Regions from separate parts of the Rhodoferax sp. GW822-FHT04A08 genome, predicted to be linked through region 1. Evidence: riboswitches for the same ligand, from Rfam matches in the RefSeq annotation. Region 1 holds a riboswitch; the other holds the start of a gene.

What was found. A riboswitch is a leader RNA that binds a small molecule or an ion and turns the genes downstream of it on or off. The one in region 1 is predicted to bind cobalamin.
Region 2: linked by a shared signal. The riboswitch ahead of AC1RMF_RS21215 (aromatic ring-hydroxylating oxygenase subunit alpha) and the one ahead of AC1RMF_RS02465 (TonB-dependent receptor) in region 1 are both predicted to bind cobalamin.

Annotation. Positions count from the first base shown of each region.
Region 1 covers NZ_JBXAMW010000001.1:525,916-533,351, forward strand. Annotated here, with positions in the region: gene AC1RMF_RS02450 (sulfite exporter TauE/SafE family protein) at 1-379, opposite strand, end outside; gene AC1RMF_RS02455 (cell division protein ZapA) at 636-971, opposite strand; gene AC1RMF_RS02460 (DUF904 domain-containing protein) at 968-1,189, opposite strand; cobalamin riboswitch at 1,247-1,480, shown strand; gene AC1RMF_RS02465 (TonB-dependent receptor) at 1,552-3,501, shown strand; gene AC1RMF_RS02470 (cobyrinic acid a,c-diamide synthase CobB) at 3,501-4,838, shown strand; gene AC1RMF_RS02475 (ABC transporter substrate-binding protein) at 4,835-5,686, shown strand; gene cobU (bifunctional adenosylcobinamide kinase/adenosylcobinamide-phosphate guanylyltransferase) at 5,683-6,300, shown strand; gene AC1RMF_RS02485 (ABC transporter substrate-binding protein) at 6,288-7,196, shown strand; gene AC1RMF_RS02490 (FecCD family ABC transporter permease) at 7,220-7,436, shown strand, end outside.
Region 2 covers NZ_JBXAMW010000014.1:46,147-53,582, forward strand. Annotated here, with positions in the region: gene AC1RMF_RS21200 (AAA family ATPase) at 1-586, opposite strand, end outside; gene AC1RMF_RS21205 (YhgE/Pip family protein) at 728-2,659, opposite strand; gene AC1RMF_RS21210 (PilT/PilU family type 4a pilus ATPase) at 2,775-4,070, shown strand; cobalamin riboswitch at 4,157-4,313, shown strand; gene AC1RMF_RS21215 (aromatic ring-hydroxylating oxygenase subunit alpha) at 4,434-5,681, shown strand; gene AC1RMF_RS21220 (FAD-binding oxidoreductase) at 5,692-6,792, shown strand; gene AC1RMF_RS21225 (homocysteine S-methyltransferase family protein) at 6,877-7,436, shown strand, end outside.

The sequences.
Region 1 (7,436 bases):
TCTGGGTCGCCGAGAAACTGATGAAGGCCGCAAAGATGAGTGCCAGCGTCGTTCCCTTGAGCAAGGCAAAAATACCCAGGCTTCCCACGATGCCGCCCAGCACAATGCCCGGTGCCAGACCGCGCGCAATGTCCCAGCGCACCGAGCCACGCTGGTGATGCGCACGCATGCTGGAGAGCGAGGTGAAAACGATGGTGGACATGGAGGTGGCGATGGCCATCTTCACCGCCAGGTCGGCACTGATGCCGCGCGTGGACAGGATGATGGTGATGAAGGGAGCCAGCACCATGCCGCCGCCGATTCCCAGCAGCCCGGCCAGAAAGCCACCTGCGAGCCCCAGCATGGCCAGCTCGAAAATCAGTTGGGGTTCCAGCGTCATGCAAGGGGGTTGAATAAGGTGTCTGCGAATGCCACCGGACCGGCATCCTGAACCGGGGTTCAGGTGGGCGAGGTCAGCACAAACCTTGGGTTCATCTGACGCGAGATGATCACGCTGGAGTGGCAATGTTCCAAGCCCAGGCTCAATGAGCATTGGTTCAAGGAAATATAAAGCCCGGCGAGCTTCGCAGACCACTCCATTGTAGGCGCAGCTTTCAGCCGCGTGCCAGGCACCCTGCGATTGGCTGCAAAAAGATTCAGAGCAGCTGGCCGTCTTCGCTCAAGGCGTCGTCCAGGCGGGTCAGCAGGGACTGCAGCACGGCATTGTCTTCGGAAGCTGAGGCCGGTTGCGAGGGCGCAGCTGCCGCTTCTACGGCCACGGATTCCACAGCACCCTTGTCGGAAAGATCGAATGCCAGATTCAGTGCTGCCAGCACGGCAATGCGGTCACGCGCACGCACCTTGCCTGCATCTCGGATCTTGCACATGGCTTCGTCCACCCGCTGCACGGCTTCGCGCAGACGCTCTTCACCGCCTTCGGGACAGCCCAGCAAATAGCTTTGGCCCATGATCTGCACTTCCAGCTGGTTCATGGCGCATCCTTCTGTGCAGTGGATTCCGGCAATCGCTCCAGCAGCGCATCCACCCGCGCTCGGGCCGCGCTCAGACGGGACTTGAGGGAGTCTCGTTCCTGCGTGAGGAGTTCGAGCTGCCTGGCAAGCAGGGCGTTGGTGCGCTGCACCTCGGCATAGCGCAGCAGCAAACGTTCCACACGCTCGGCAATTTGGTCGACTTGAGACGGTTTCGACATGGGTGTCGCGTTGTTCACCATAGAAGTCGCATTGTAGGGTTTGGCGCGAGGGCCTCAGGCTAAAATGCTTTCGTTGGTGCTCGCGGTGTGGTTCACACGCCGCAGTTCAACGGGAAGCAGGAGGGCCGGACCTATTCAGGTCAGCCTAACCTGCGCTGCCCCCGCAACGGTAAGTGGACGCGTCCTCCGACGCAGCTTTCATCACAGCCACTGGACACTTGAACACGTGTCCGGGAAGGCGATGAGGGTCGTTCCATCAGCCCGGATACCGGCCAACCAGGTGGTTGCACGTTGGTGCGACCTTTTACGCCCATACGCCGTCGGGGAAGACAGCAAGGGTATTCAGTCGGGTTGTTTTCAATATGAAGTCTAGAGTTTTGGGTGCACGTGTCAGCGTGCTTGGTGTTGCCCTGTGTGCAGCGTATTCCATGGGCGCAGAGGCGCAATCCGTCAACCTTCTCAGGGAAGTGGTCGTCACTGCCAGCCGCTTTTCGGAATCGGTGGATGCACTTCCCTATGGAGTGAGCGTGATCACCGCCCAGGAAATCGAAGCATCCGGAGCCACCTCGGTGAGCGAGGCCATCATGAAGATTCTGGGCGTGCCCGGGCGTCTGGACACCAGCGGTGGCAACAATTACGCTGTTGATCTGCGTGGTTTCGGTCAGACGTCGGACAGCAACCAGGTTGTGATCTTGGATGGACGCAGACTCAACGAACAGGATCTGTCGGGAACCAATATGGGAATCATCCCGATTGAGTCCGTGCAAAGAATCGAGGTCATCCGGGGCAATGCGGCCGTGATGTACGGCGAAGGCGCAACCGGCGGCGCCATTCTGATCAGCACCAAGGCAGGCCAGGGCGTGGAGCGTCACAATGCGGCAGTGGTATCCGCATCCACGGGCAGCTATGGGTTGCAGGAACTTCGTACCAGCGCAACGGTGGCGGCTGGAGCCGTTTCGCTGGATGTAGCGGGCTCCGAGCGCAAATCCGACGGTCACCGGGACAATTTTGCGTCCACCAACAACAATCTGGACGCTACGGTGCAATGGTCCAACGACTGGTTGCGTGTGGGAGCCCAGGCTGCGCGCAACCTGTTGCACAGCGGATTGCCAGGATCACTCACGGCGGCCCAATATGACGCCGATCCGCACACTGCAAAGTCCATGGTGAACTATGGTCAGATCAAGAGCGAGGTCTATGGTGTGTTTGCAGAAGCCATCCTGGAGGACTGGAAGCTGGGGTTTGACTATGGCGAGCGCAACAAGAAGCAGGCCTACTACAGCCCGAGTTACTACTCCGATGCAAATGTGGACGCCATAAGTGCCAACCTGCGTGCGCGCAACGAACGCAAGGGTGAGACGTTTGCCAATGTCTTCACCGTGGGTGCGGACATGGGCGACTGGAAGTACGACGATCTCGCCCCATCCAAAGCCAGATCGCAGTCCAACGCCATCTACATTACCGACGATATAAGTTACCTGCCCTCGGGAACGCGGCTGAGCCTGGGCGTGCGCAATGAGACTGTCAAGAAGACACGCGACGGGGTTGCCACGGGCGTGGATGACTCGCAAACTGCCTGGGATGTGGGGCTCACGCAGGATCTGGGGCAGGGCGTTCACGTCTATGGCCGTACGGGCCAGAGCTTTCGCTTTGCCAACGTGGACGAGATCAATTTTGTGACTCCCGGCACTTCACTCAAGCCACAGACCTCCAAAGACGTGGAACTGGGTGCGCGTTGGCAATATGCCAAGGGCCGCGCGGAACTGCGTTGGTACCGCAGCGATCTGAACAACGAGATCGGCTACGACGGCACCGCCATCGGACCCAATTCCGTATTTGGCTACGACGGCGCCAATGTCAATTTTGATCCCACCCGCAGGGAAGGCGTCGAGTTTGAAGGCCGTCACGATATCAGCACATCCGTCGCACTGCGCGTGAATGCGGCAGCGCGCCAGGCCCGTTTTGTGTCCGGCCAGTACGCCGACAAGGACGTTGCCCTGGTGCCTGCACATACCGCCGGTCTGGGCCTGGACTGGAAGGTTGCGGCCGGCCATCTGTTGAACTTTGGTGTCAACTGGGTTTCGTCGCAAAGCCCCGACTTTGCCAACAAGTGCACCATGCCGTCGTACACCACGGTCGACGCGCGTTACTCCTACTCCATGAAGTCGGCTGAGTTTGCTTTGGGCGTCAGCAACCTGGGAGATACCAAGTACTACACCCAGGCCTATGGTTGTACCGCCGCTGGCGTGACGACTTCCATCTATCCGGAAGCAGGTCGTGCCGTCACTGCAACTGCGAAGCTGAAGTTTTGATGCCTTCTACCCGCTGCCCCGCCATCCTGGTTGCCGCCCCGGCCTCGGGCCAGGGCAAGACCACCATCACCTCGGCCCTGGCGCGTCTGCATGCGCGGCAGGGGCGGCGGGTACGGGTTTTCAAATGCGGGCCTGATTTTCTTGATCCCTACTGGCACACACTGGCCAGCGGGGCGCCGGTCTACCAGCTCGATTTGTGGATGACAGGTGAGGAGGATTGCCAGGCGCGGCTGACGGCGGCGGCACATGAGGCCGATCTGATCATCGTCGAAGGTGTCATGGGTCTGTACGACGGTGAGCCCAGTGCGGCCGATCTGGCGCAGCGCTTTGGTTTGCATGTGCTGGCCGTGGTGGATGCTTCCGCCATGGCAGGTACTTTTGGCGCACTGGCGTTTGGTCTGCAGCACTACCGCAAGGACTTGCCATGGGCAGGCGTACTGGCCAATCGCGTTGCCAGCACGGGCCACGCCTACATGCTGCGCAACGCCATTCCCGAGGCCCGCAACTGGCTGGGCGCGGTCATGCGCAATGCCGATATGACGCTGCCGGAGCGCCACCTGGGTCTCACGGTGGCCAGCGAAGTGCCTGATGCCATGGCCCGGCTGGATGCTGCGGCAGACGCGCTGCAGGACACGCCACTGGGGCAGATGAGCCTGCAGGACCTGCAGCGCTGGGATACCGAGTTCCCTCTGCTGCACGACGCCCGTGCAGTGCCCGCGTTGCTGGCGGGCAAGACCATTGCCATCGCGCGCGATGCAGCGTTCTGCTTTATCTACACAGCCAACCTGGATTGCCTGCAGTCCATGGGCGCAACGCTGCGCTTCTTCTCGCCATTGGCCAATGAAGCGGTGCCCGATTGCGACGCCGTGTGGCTGCCCGGTGGCTATCCGGAGTTGCACGCCGACCGCATCGCTGGAAGTGCGCAAACCCGCAGCAGCCTGGCCCAACACATCGCGGCGGCCAAACCGGTGTGGGCCGAATGCGGGGGCATGATGGCGCTGTTTGAGACGCTGGTGACCACGGATGGCCTCACCCACGCGCTATGGGGCCTGCTGCCTGGAGAAGTCACCATGCATGCGCGGTTGGCGGCCCTGGGCCCGCAGCAACTGGAGCTGCCCGGCGGCTTGCTACGCGGCCATACCTTTCACTATTCCACCACAGAGACCACGCTGCAGCCCGTGGCACGTACTGCACGCCCGCAAACCGAGCCATCGCCCCAGGCCGGAGAGGCGCTGTGGCAGCACGGTGCGGTGCGCGCCAGCTACTTCCATGCGTGGTTTCCTTCTTCACCGACGGCCGCGGCATCGCTGTTCCTTCCGACGGGGGTGGGCACATGAGCGCGACCCCGTTGGACTTTGCCCTGGGGCCACAGCGCATCGTCTGCCTGACCGAGGAGACTACCGAATGGCTGTACCTGCTGGGGCAGGAGCAGCGCATCGTGGGCATCTCCGGCTACACCGTGCGCCCACGCCGCGCGCGTGAGGAAAAACCCAAGGTCAGCGCTTTTCTGAGCGCCAAGATTGACAAGATTCTGGAGCTGAAGCCGGACTGCGTATTCGGCTTTTCGGACCTGCAGGCCGACATTGCATCGGCACTGGTACGCCAGGGTGTGCAGGTCACCATTTTCAACCAGCGCAGTGTGTCCGAAATCTTTTCCATGCTGTTCCAAGTGGCTGCCATGGTCGGTCAGTCCGAACAGGGGCTGCAGCGCGTCCACGCCATGCAAGCCGATCTGCAGGCCATGCGGCACACGGTGGCTGAGCGCCTGGCGCAGGGGGCGCGACGACCCAAAGTGTTCTTCGAGGAATGGGACACGCCGCACATCAGTGCCATCCGCTGGGTGTCGGAGCTGATCGGCATCGCCGGTGGCGACGACTGCTTTGCCGAACTGGCGTTGGAGCCACTGGGCAAGAACCGCATCATTGCCGATGGCGCTGAAATCGTGCGTTGCAGCCCGGACATCATCTTTGGCTCCTGGTGCGGCAAGAAGTTCCGGCCTGACAATGTGGCTGCGCGTGAGGGCTGGGCAGATGTCCCGGCTGTGCGCGGCCGACAATTGTTCGAGATCAAGTCGCCCGACATCTTGCAGCCCGGCCCGGCCGCACTGACGGATGGCGTGCAGAAAATCCACCGGCACATCCTGGCCTGGATGGATGCCGATTTGCAGGAGCGCATGCGCGGATGAGCGAAGGTATTGCACACAGTGAGCTGATTCTGGGCGGCCAGCGCAGTGGCAAGTCGCGCCGTGCCGAAATGCTGGCGCGCCAGTGGCTAGATGCCGATTCGGCGCATCAGGCCGTGCTGATTGCCACGGCGCAGCCCTGGGACGAAGAAATGCAGCTGCGTATTGCGCGCCACCAGGCCGACCGCGCGGCGCGCGTGCCCGGCATGCGCACCGTGGAGGAGCCTGTGAATCTGGCTGAGTTGCTGGCGCAACAGGCGCAGCCGCAAACGTTGGTCGTGGTGGATTGCCTCACCTTGTGGCTGACCAATCTGCGCATGCCACCCACGGTGAATGAAGCCGCTGTGGGCCATGGCGACGTGCAAGCGGACCACGATGCGCAGGCCGAAGAGCGCCACATCGCGAATCTGCTGGCGGCTATTGCACAAGCCAAAGGGCCGGTCGTACTGGTAGGTAATGAAATCGGGCTGGGCGTCATTCCCATGGGTGCGCAGGTGCGCTCCTTTGTCGATGCGCTGGGTCGGCTCAACCAGGAGGTGGCACGGGAATGCAAGCGCGTTACCCTGATGGCCGCGGGCCTGCCTTTGACTTTGAAAGACACTCCATGCGTTCCCTGATCCTCCGGTTGGCAAGCGGTCTGACTGTGCTGGTCACGGGTTGGATGCTGGCAGGTGCGGCACGCGCTACCGTGCAGGTCACGGATGACCGCGGTACTACCATTACGCTGGAGCGCAGCCCGCAGCGCATCGTCAGCCTGTTGCCAGCATTGACCGAAACCGTGTGCGCCCTGGGCCAATGCCAACGGCTGGTGGGCGTGGACCGGTATTCCAACTATCCCGAGAGCGTGACCAAATTGCCGCAAGTGGGCGGTGGCATGGATCCCAATATCGAGGCCATCGTGGCCTTGCGGCCCGACGTGGTGCTGGTCGCCTTGTCGTCACGCTCTGCCATGCGGCTGGCCGCGCTCGGTATTCCGGTGTTTGCCCTGGAGCCCAAGACCCATGCGGACGTGCAGCGCGTGATCGGCAAGCTGGGCCAGCTGCTGGGCGTAGGCGATGCGCAGAAGATCTGGCGCGAGATCGACGCCGGAGTGTCGGCGGCGGCGCAGTCCCTGCCGCCCCAGGTGCGGGGTACCCGCATCTACTTCGAGGTCAACAGCGGCCCCTATGGCGCGGGCGAGTCCTCGTTCATTGGTGAAATACTGACCCGGCTGGGTGTGAAGAACATCCTGCCGGCCAAGCTCGGCCCTTTCCCCAAGATCAACCCGGAGCTGGTGGTGCGCGAGAACCCCGACCTGATCATGGTCGGGCAGGCCAATCTGGAAGGCATGGAGCAGCGCCCCGGCTGGAACAATATCCGCGCCATCCGCGAGAAGCATGTGTGCGTGTTTCCGTCTGAAGAGTCGGACGTGCTGGTGCGCCCCGGTCCCCGCATGGCCGAGAGCGCGCGCATCCTGGCGCGTTGCTTGAGCGATAAGGCGCCTGCCGCAGCCAAGACCGAGGTGCGCAAGTGAAAGCCTCCTCCACCGGCTGGCTGATCGCACTGGCCGTGGTGGTGTGTGTAGCCATGGTGCTGCTGGGCCTGTGCATTGGCAGCGCCGGGTTTGAGAACACCGTAGGTACTTTGTGGGGTTCGCAGTCCGGTGAGGTGGAGCGTGCCATGGCTCACCAGATCGTCTGGGACATCCGCATGCCGCGCACCGTGGGGGCACTGGCAGCAGGTGCCTTGCTGGGCCTGGCCGGGGCGCTGGCGC
Region 2 (7,436 bases), on a different contig from region 1:
GGCTGTAGAGCGCACCCAGGGGATCGTATTGCGCGTCTGCCGCCGCCTTGTCAATCTCGTCCACCACGATCACCGGATTGGCGTATTCGCCGTCCACCAGTGCCTCGAATACCTTGCCCGGCTTGGCTCCCTTCCATTGCGAGGATGCACCCGAGAGCAGCCAGCCTGCGGTCATTGAGCTCATGGGCACCAGAGTCATGCCGGTGCCCAGCAGGTCCGCCAGCTTCTTGGCGAAGTGCGTCTTGCCGATGCCGGGCTGACCCAGCAGCAGAATGGGCGTCACCTCAATGCCATCCGTGCAATCCTGGGCCAGCGCCACGTGGCGCTTCACGTCGTCCAGCACTTCCGTGAAATTCGGCAGTGACTGGTACAGCTCACTCATATCCGGAACGCCCGAGGGCTTGACCTGGAAGCGCTCCGGTCCGCGCTCCAGCATACGCTGATAGGTGGTGCGCAGGTTGTCGTGCTCGTTGCCCTGCAGCTTGGCGAGTTTGCGTTCAACCTCCTGCGTCTGGAACACCTGACGCATTTGCGCCACGGGTAAACGGAACGGTGGTGATTGCGGGACCAGACTGCCAGATGCCATGGAGACCTCCTGTGCAAAATTCCTTTAAACAATGCGCTGATTTCTATTCAAGCACAGGCACAGGCGCTGCACGCGCCATACGGGAATTTTTTTAAACGATGTTGACAATTTGCCACTGCCCGCGGGAGGTGGCGCGTGGCGTCAGAAGTTCACCGCGGGGCGCATCTCGGTGGGGCGCACATATTGCCAACGGCCCAGGCAGCAGGCGCACACCAGTGCGCCCAGACAAGTCAGCCCCATCACGGTAAGCGGATGCTGCCAGGCTCCTTCATAGGCGCCGAACAGACAGATCTTCATGGCGCGTACCACCCAGGTCAGAGGTAGCCAGGGACTGATCTCGCTGAACAACGTGCCACTGAGTTCCACTGGCAGGATGCCGCCCGAGCTGGAGAGCTGCACAGCCAGGAAAATCATCGACAGGGCCTTGCCCGCGTCCCCCATGGCACGGGTGAGCGCCATGACGATGCACAGAAAGGTAATGGCCGAGAGCGCCAGCGTGATCGTGAAGAGCGCTGGCATGGCCACGGGTATGCGCAGGCCAAACACCACCAGCGCATACAGCAAGGCGGCTTGCAGCAGCACGATCACCAGCGGAACCGTGATCTTGCCCAGGAGTTTGGCCGAGCCGGAGAAGTGTTGCGCCCGCACCGGCAGCAACCGCACATGGATGAGAAAGGCGGCCACGCCCGCACCCAGCCACAGGGACGCAGGGATGATGTTGGGCGCAAAGCCGCTGCCGCTGTTGGGTACGGGCGCCTCCACTTCCACCACCGGGCTGACGGAGTTGGCCAGCCCTTGGGCACTGCCGTCCGGTTTTTCCACCGCAGGAGGCAGCGAGGAGGCCAGCAACTCCAGCCCGGCGCTCAGGCGTGCGGCGCCTTGTTGCGCCGTGACGGCGCCGCTTGCCAGTGCGGTGTTGGCCGCCTGCAGCGTATCGGTGCCCTTGTCCAGCTCGTCCAGCAGGCTGTCCTCCGGCAGTTTGGTCACCATGGTGCGCAGGCCCTGGTTCATGGCGCGCACGCCAGTGGTCAGGGCACCGACGCCGCTACTGAGTGCGTCGGCGCCTTCGGCCAACTTGCCCTGCGCCTCCAGCGCGGTCTGCAATCCTGCATCGAGTTGGGTCACGCCGCTGTGCAACTGGTCCAGGCTCTCTGCCACCTTGCTCGGCACCAGAATGCTGTCGTGTGCCTGGTCGCGAAACGCGGCCACGCTGGTGCGTATGGCCTGGCTGCCGGTCTTGAGTTCGACCATGCCTTTGGACAACTCGACGTGGCCTGCGGCCATCTGCTCGGCGCCGCTCCTGAGACGGTCCAGATCGGAGCCGCGCGGATGCTTGGCATCCATGGTGCGCAGGCCGTTGGCCAGTTGGCGCACACCGCTGCTGAGCTGGTCTACACCGTTGTTGATCCGCTGAGAACCCGTGGCAGCCTGCTGCGCACCGTTTACCAGCGGGCCCATACCCTTGCTCAATTCGTGGGCTCCGGCACGCAGTTGGTCGACACCATCGCGCAGCCGTTCCACACTGCGTTGCGAACCCGCTGCGTTGAGCAATACCAGTCGCCAGCGCCGCTCGTTCAGGCTTTCATTCACGTCGTGGCCGAGCTCACGCGCAAAGCTGCGGGCCAACTGCGCACTCTCGTAGTTGTTGCCGGCTGATGTGTACACCACCAGCTTGCCCGCACCGGCCTCGTGGCCTGGTAGCGCGTTGGAGCTGAAGTCCTTGGGAATCACCAGCGCAAAGGCCAGCGCACCCTTGCGCACCTGTTCGCGCGCCTGGTCTTCCCGTTCAAAGTCCTGAAAGCCAAAGGTCTGCTTCTTGCGCAAGGTGGCGGCCACTTCCCAACCCACGTTGAATACCTGGCCACGGTATTCCACGCCCTGGTCCAGGTTCACCAGGCCTACCGGCAAGGCAATGGCACGCGCAGCCGGGTCCCACACACTGGAGAGGTAGATAAAGCAGTAGAACGCAGGGATGCAGGCCACCAGAAACGTGGCCGCAATCAGGCGCGGGTAGCGGATGAAAGACTGCACTTCCAGGCGCAGGATCAGAAGAATTTGTGACAGCCAAGGCATGGCCCATTGTGACGCAGCCCGGCCTGATCTGCTCAGGCCGCAGTGTTGACCCCATGCCCGATGCACCCCATACTTTGCACCGCTGTCGCCCGTCCAACCAACTACCCGATTGCCTATGTCTACCTTGAACGAAGAGCAGGCCCGCGCCTACATGCACAAACTCCTGGCCGCCATGAGCCAGGCCGGTGGGTCGGATCTGTTCATTGCCAACGACTTTCCCCCCAGCATGAAGGCCCACGGCAGCATGCAGCCGCTGACCAACCAGAAGCTCAACGGTGAGATGACCAAGATGTTCGCCCACTCCCTGATGAACGAGAAGCAGCGCGCCGAGTTCGCCAAGGAGATGGAATGCAACTTTGCCATCAGCATTCCCGGCGTGTCGCGTTTTCGCGTCAACGTCTATGTGCAGCAGCAGAACGTGGCCATGGTGGTGCGCACCATTGCCTCCGAGATTCCCAATTTCGAGAAGCTCTCGCTGCCGCCCGTGCTCAAGGACGTCATCATGAACAAGCGCGGGCTGGTGCTGGTGGTCGGCGGCACCGGCTCAGGCAAATCCACCTCGCTGGCCGCCATGATCGACTACCGCAACCACACCTCGGCCGGGCACATCATCACGGTGGAAGACCCGGTGGAATACGTGCATGTCTCCAAGAAGTCGCTGGTGAGCCACCGCGAAGTGGGCGTGGACACCCACAGCTGGCACCATGCGCTGAAGAACACCTTGCGCCAGGCGCCGGACGTGATCCTGATCGGCGAGATCCGCGACCCCGAGACCATGGAGCACGCCATCGCCTTTGCCGAGACCGGCCACCTGTGCCTGGGTACCTTGCACGCCAACAGCGCCAACCAGGCCATAGACCGCATCATCAACTTCTTCCCCGAAGACCGGCGCAACCAGTTGCTAATGGACCTGTCGGCCAATCTGCGCGCCATCATCTCGCAGCGGCTGGTGCGCACCGAAGACGGCAAGGGGCGCAAGGCAGCCATCGAAATCCTGCTCAACACGCCCACGATTGCCGAGCGCATTTTCAAAGGCCAGTTCGGCGACATCAAGACCATCATGGAACGATCGCGCGAACTGGGCATGCGCACCTTTGACTGGGCCCTGTACGAACTGTATGACGAGGGCCACATCAGCTTCGAGGAAGCCATCCGCAATGCCGACTCCGCCAACGAGCTGCGCCTGGCCATCAAGCTCAAGAGCCGCCGTGGCGAGCCGCCCGGCGCGGACGGCCCAACCCTGTCTTTCGACAAGGAACCCACGCCCGAAGAGCTCGAAGCCATGCGCCAGGAGGAGCAGCGCAAACAGGCCGAGCGCAAGCGTCAGCTGGAGAACGATGAACTGGAGCGCAAGCTCAAGGAAAAGGGCCTGGACAGCCGTTTCACCGACAGCCGCATCAGCACCCAATAGCACGTGTTAACCCTATTGACCACCCGCGTCGCAGGGTGTACGCGCGACGTCGCTTTCGCATAGGTCCATTTGAATCTCCCTGTGGTCTCATTCACCACGTTCTAGGTGCCTGGCGGAAATTCTCCATCGGGATAATTGGGAAGCCGGTGTGATACCGGCGCTGCCCCCGCAACGGTAACGATGCCTCCAGTCCCGACAGGATGGCATCGAAGCCCGGAAACCAGCCTGGAAACACTGGATTTCGGCTGATCGCGGCGGGCGGTCAAGAGGCTGAGCACACGGGGCGTGTCAGACTACGTCACCTTCCGTGTTGTCCTCTTGCATCACCATGCGTTCAGTCCTCTTGTTTTTTTAAGGACTCACATGGACACACGCACCAAGATGCTCCATCTGCTTCGCAGCAGACGGGACGGTTTCACTCTGGAACAGCCCTTTTACATCGACCCCGACTTCTACAAGCAGGACCTGGACCTGATCTGGTACCGCGACTGGCTTTTTGTCGGGCACAACTGCGAGGTCACCAAGCCGGGTAGCTACTTCACGGTTCAGGTGGGCGACTACCCCATTGTGGTGGTGCGTGGACGGGACGGGCAAATCAGAGCTTTTCACAACTCCTGCCGCCACCGCGGCAGCCGGGTCTGCGCATCGCACCGTGGCACGGCGGCCCGTCTGGTCTGCCCTTACCACCAATGGACCTACGACCTGGATGGCTCACTCGTCTTTGCGCGGCAGATGCCTGAGGACTTTGACAAGGCGGAGTTCGGTCTGAAACCCGTTGCTTGCGAAGATGTGGGTGGCTACATCTTCATCTGTCTGGCGCAAACCCCGATGGACTTCGAGCCGTTCCGGCAAATGGTGGAGCCGTATTTCGCACCGCACCGCCTGACCGATGCAAAGATCGCTTTCGAGTCGACCATCATCGAGAAGGGCAACTGGAAGCTCGTGTGGGAAAACAACCGCGAGTGCTACCACTGCGCGGCAAACCATCCGGCGCTGTGCAAGACCTTCCCCGAGGCGCCGACCGTCACCGGCGTGGAGGGCGCGGAAAACGATCCGGAGATGTTGGCGCATTGGGACCGCTGCGAGGCGGCAGGTCTGCCTTCGCGTTTTCGCATAGACCAGGCCGGACAGTACCGCACAAGCCGCGCGCCGTTGTTGGGTGACAGTGTCAGCTACACCATGAGTGGCCAGCGTGCGGTACGCAACAATCTGTCTGACGGTGTCTCTACGGACCGCATTGGAACGCTGCTGCTGTTCCACTATCCCACCACATGGAACCATGTGCTGGGCGACCATGCGGTCACCTTCCGGGTAATGCCCATCAGTGCCACGGAGACGGCGGTCACCACCAAATGGCTGGTGCACAAGGACGCGGTCGAAGGGGTCGACTACGACCTCAAGGAACTGACCAAGGTCTGGATCGAGACCAATGACGAAGACCGGCGCATCGTCGAAGAGAACGCGTTTGGCATCAAGTCGCCAGCCTATGAGCCGGGCCCCTATTCCGAGATGCACGAAGGCGGCGTGGTCCAGTTTGTGGACTGGTACGCCGGCTTCATGGCGCAACGTCTGGCCGAAATCGAAAAGCCCAAGCTGGGTAAGGTAGTTTGAGGAGCATGAGATGAACGCTGTGACGCATGCAGGCAATTTCCGGACACTTGATGAGATGGAGCCCTGGAACGACAGTCAGCAAGGGCTGGAGGTGATCTCCGTCGTCGACGAGGCGCCGGGGGTGAAGACCTTCACGTTCCGTTCCGACACGCTTAGTTGGTTTCGTTACAAGCCCGGGCAATTCATTACGCTGCAGCTGCCGGCGCAGGACGGCGTTCTGAACCGGACCTACACCCTGTCGTCCAGTCCGTCGCGGCCCCATGCCATAGCGGTGACAGTGAAGGCACAGCCCGGTAGCGTAGGAACGCAATGGATGTTCGACAACGTGAAGTCAGGTTCCCGGCTCAAGGCCATGGGGCCGTACGGCGACTTCACGCTGCACAAGCATCCGGCGGCAAAGTACCTGTTCATCTCGGCGGGCTCGGGCATCACGCCCATGATGTCGATGCTGCGCTGGCTGTACGACTGCGCGCCCGGCGCCGATGTGGTGTTCGTGAACTGCGCTCGCGCGCCGGAAGAGATTGTCTTCCGACGGGAACTGGAGTTGCTGGGCAGTCAGATGCCGGGCCTGTCGCTGCGCTTCCTGGTGGAGCAAAGGTCGTTGCGGGAAAGCTGGCCGGGCTTTGTCGGGCGCATTGATGCGCTGCCACTCACACAGATGGCGCACGATATCCAGCAACGTGAGGTGTTCTGCTGCGGCCCCGATCCCTTCATGCGCACCGTGCAAGGCATGCTGAAGTCTGCGCAATTTGATATGTCGCGCTACCACCAGGAGAGTTTTGGTGCAGCCGAAGCCGAAGTGCTTGGCACGCACGCCGCCGCGGGTGAAGCCCAGCAAGCGGCACCGGCGACATTGCCCATTCGCTTCATGGACTCCAACCTGCAGGGGGAGTGCCTGCCCGGGAAAACGGTTCTGCAAACGGCGCGTGCCAGTGGCGTTCGCATTTCTGCAGCTTGCGAATCGGGCATTTGCGGCACCTGCCGGGTGCGCAAGATATCCGGCGAGGTCTCCATGAGCCACAACGGCGGCATTCTGGACGAAGACATCGCGGAGGGCTACATCCTGGCCTGCTGTGCAAGACCCACAACCGCGCTGGAAATAGAGGCCTGAGTCCCGTTTGCGTACACTACGGGCCGCAATCGCAGGCCGTGAGAGCATGGCCTGCGACCATCCCGTATCTGTATGAAAGAGTTGATGCAAACCTCCACGCCTTCGCGCTACACCCGCGCCCAGCAGCTGCCCGAGATTCTGGACCAGCGGATCATGATTCTGGACGGCGCCATGGGCACCATGATCCAGCGTTTCAAGCTGAGCGAAGCACAGTACCGGGGCCAGCGCTTCAAGGATTTCCACAAGGACGTGAAGGGCAACAACGAGTTGCTGAGCCTGACCCGCCCCGACATCATTTCCGATATCCATGAAGGCTATCTGGCAGCCGGCGCCGATCTGATTGAAACCAATACCTTCGGGGCCACGACGATTGCGCAGGCCGACTACGATATGGCGGACCTGGCCGTTGAAATGAATGCGGCATCGGCCCGCCTGGCCCGCGCAGCATGCGACAAGTTTTCCACGCCGGACAAGCCGCGCTTTGTGGTGGGCGCACTGGGCCCCACACCCAAGACCGCCAGCATCAGCCCGGATGTGAATGATCCGGGTGCACGCAATATCGACTTTGAACAGCTCAACGTGGCCTACTACGAGCAGACCCGTGCGCTGGTTGAGGGCGGGGCCGATGTGCTGCTGGTCGAAAC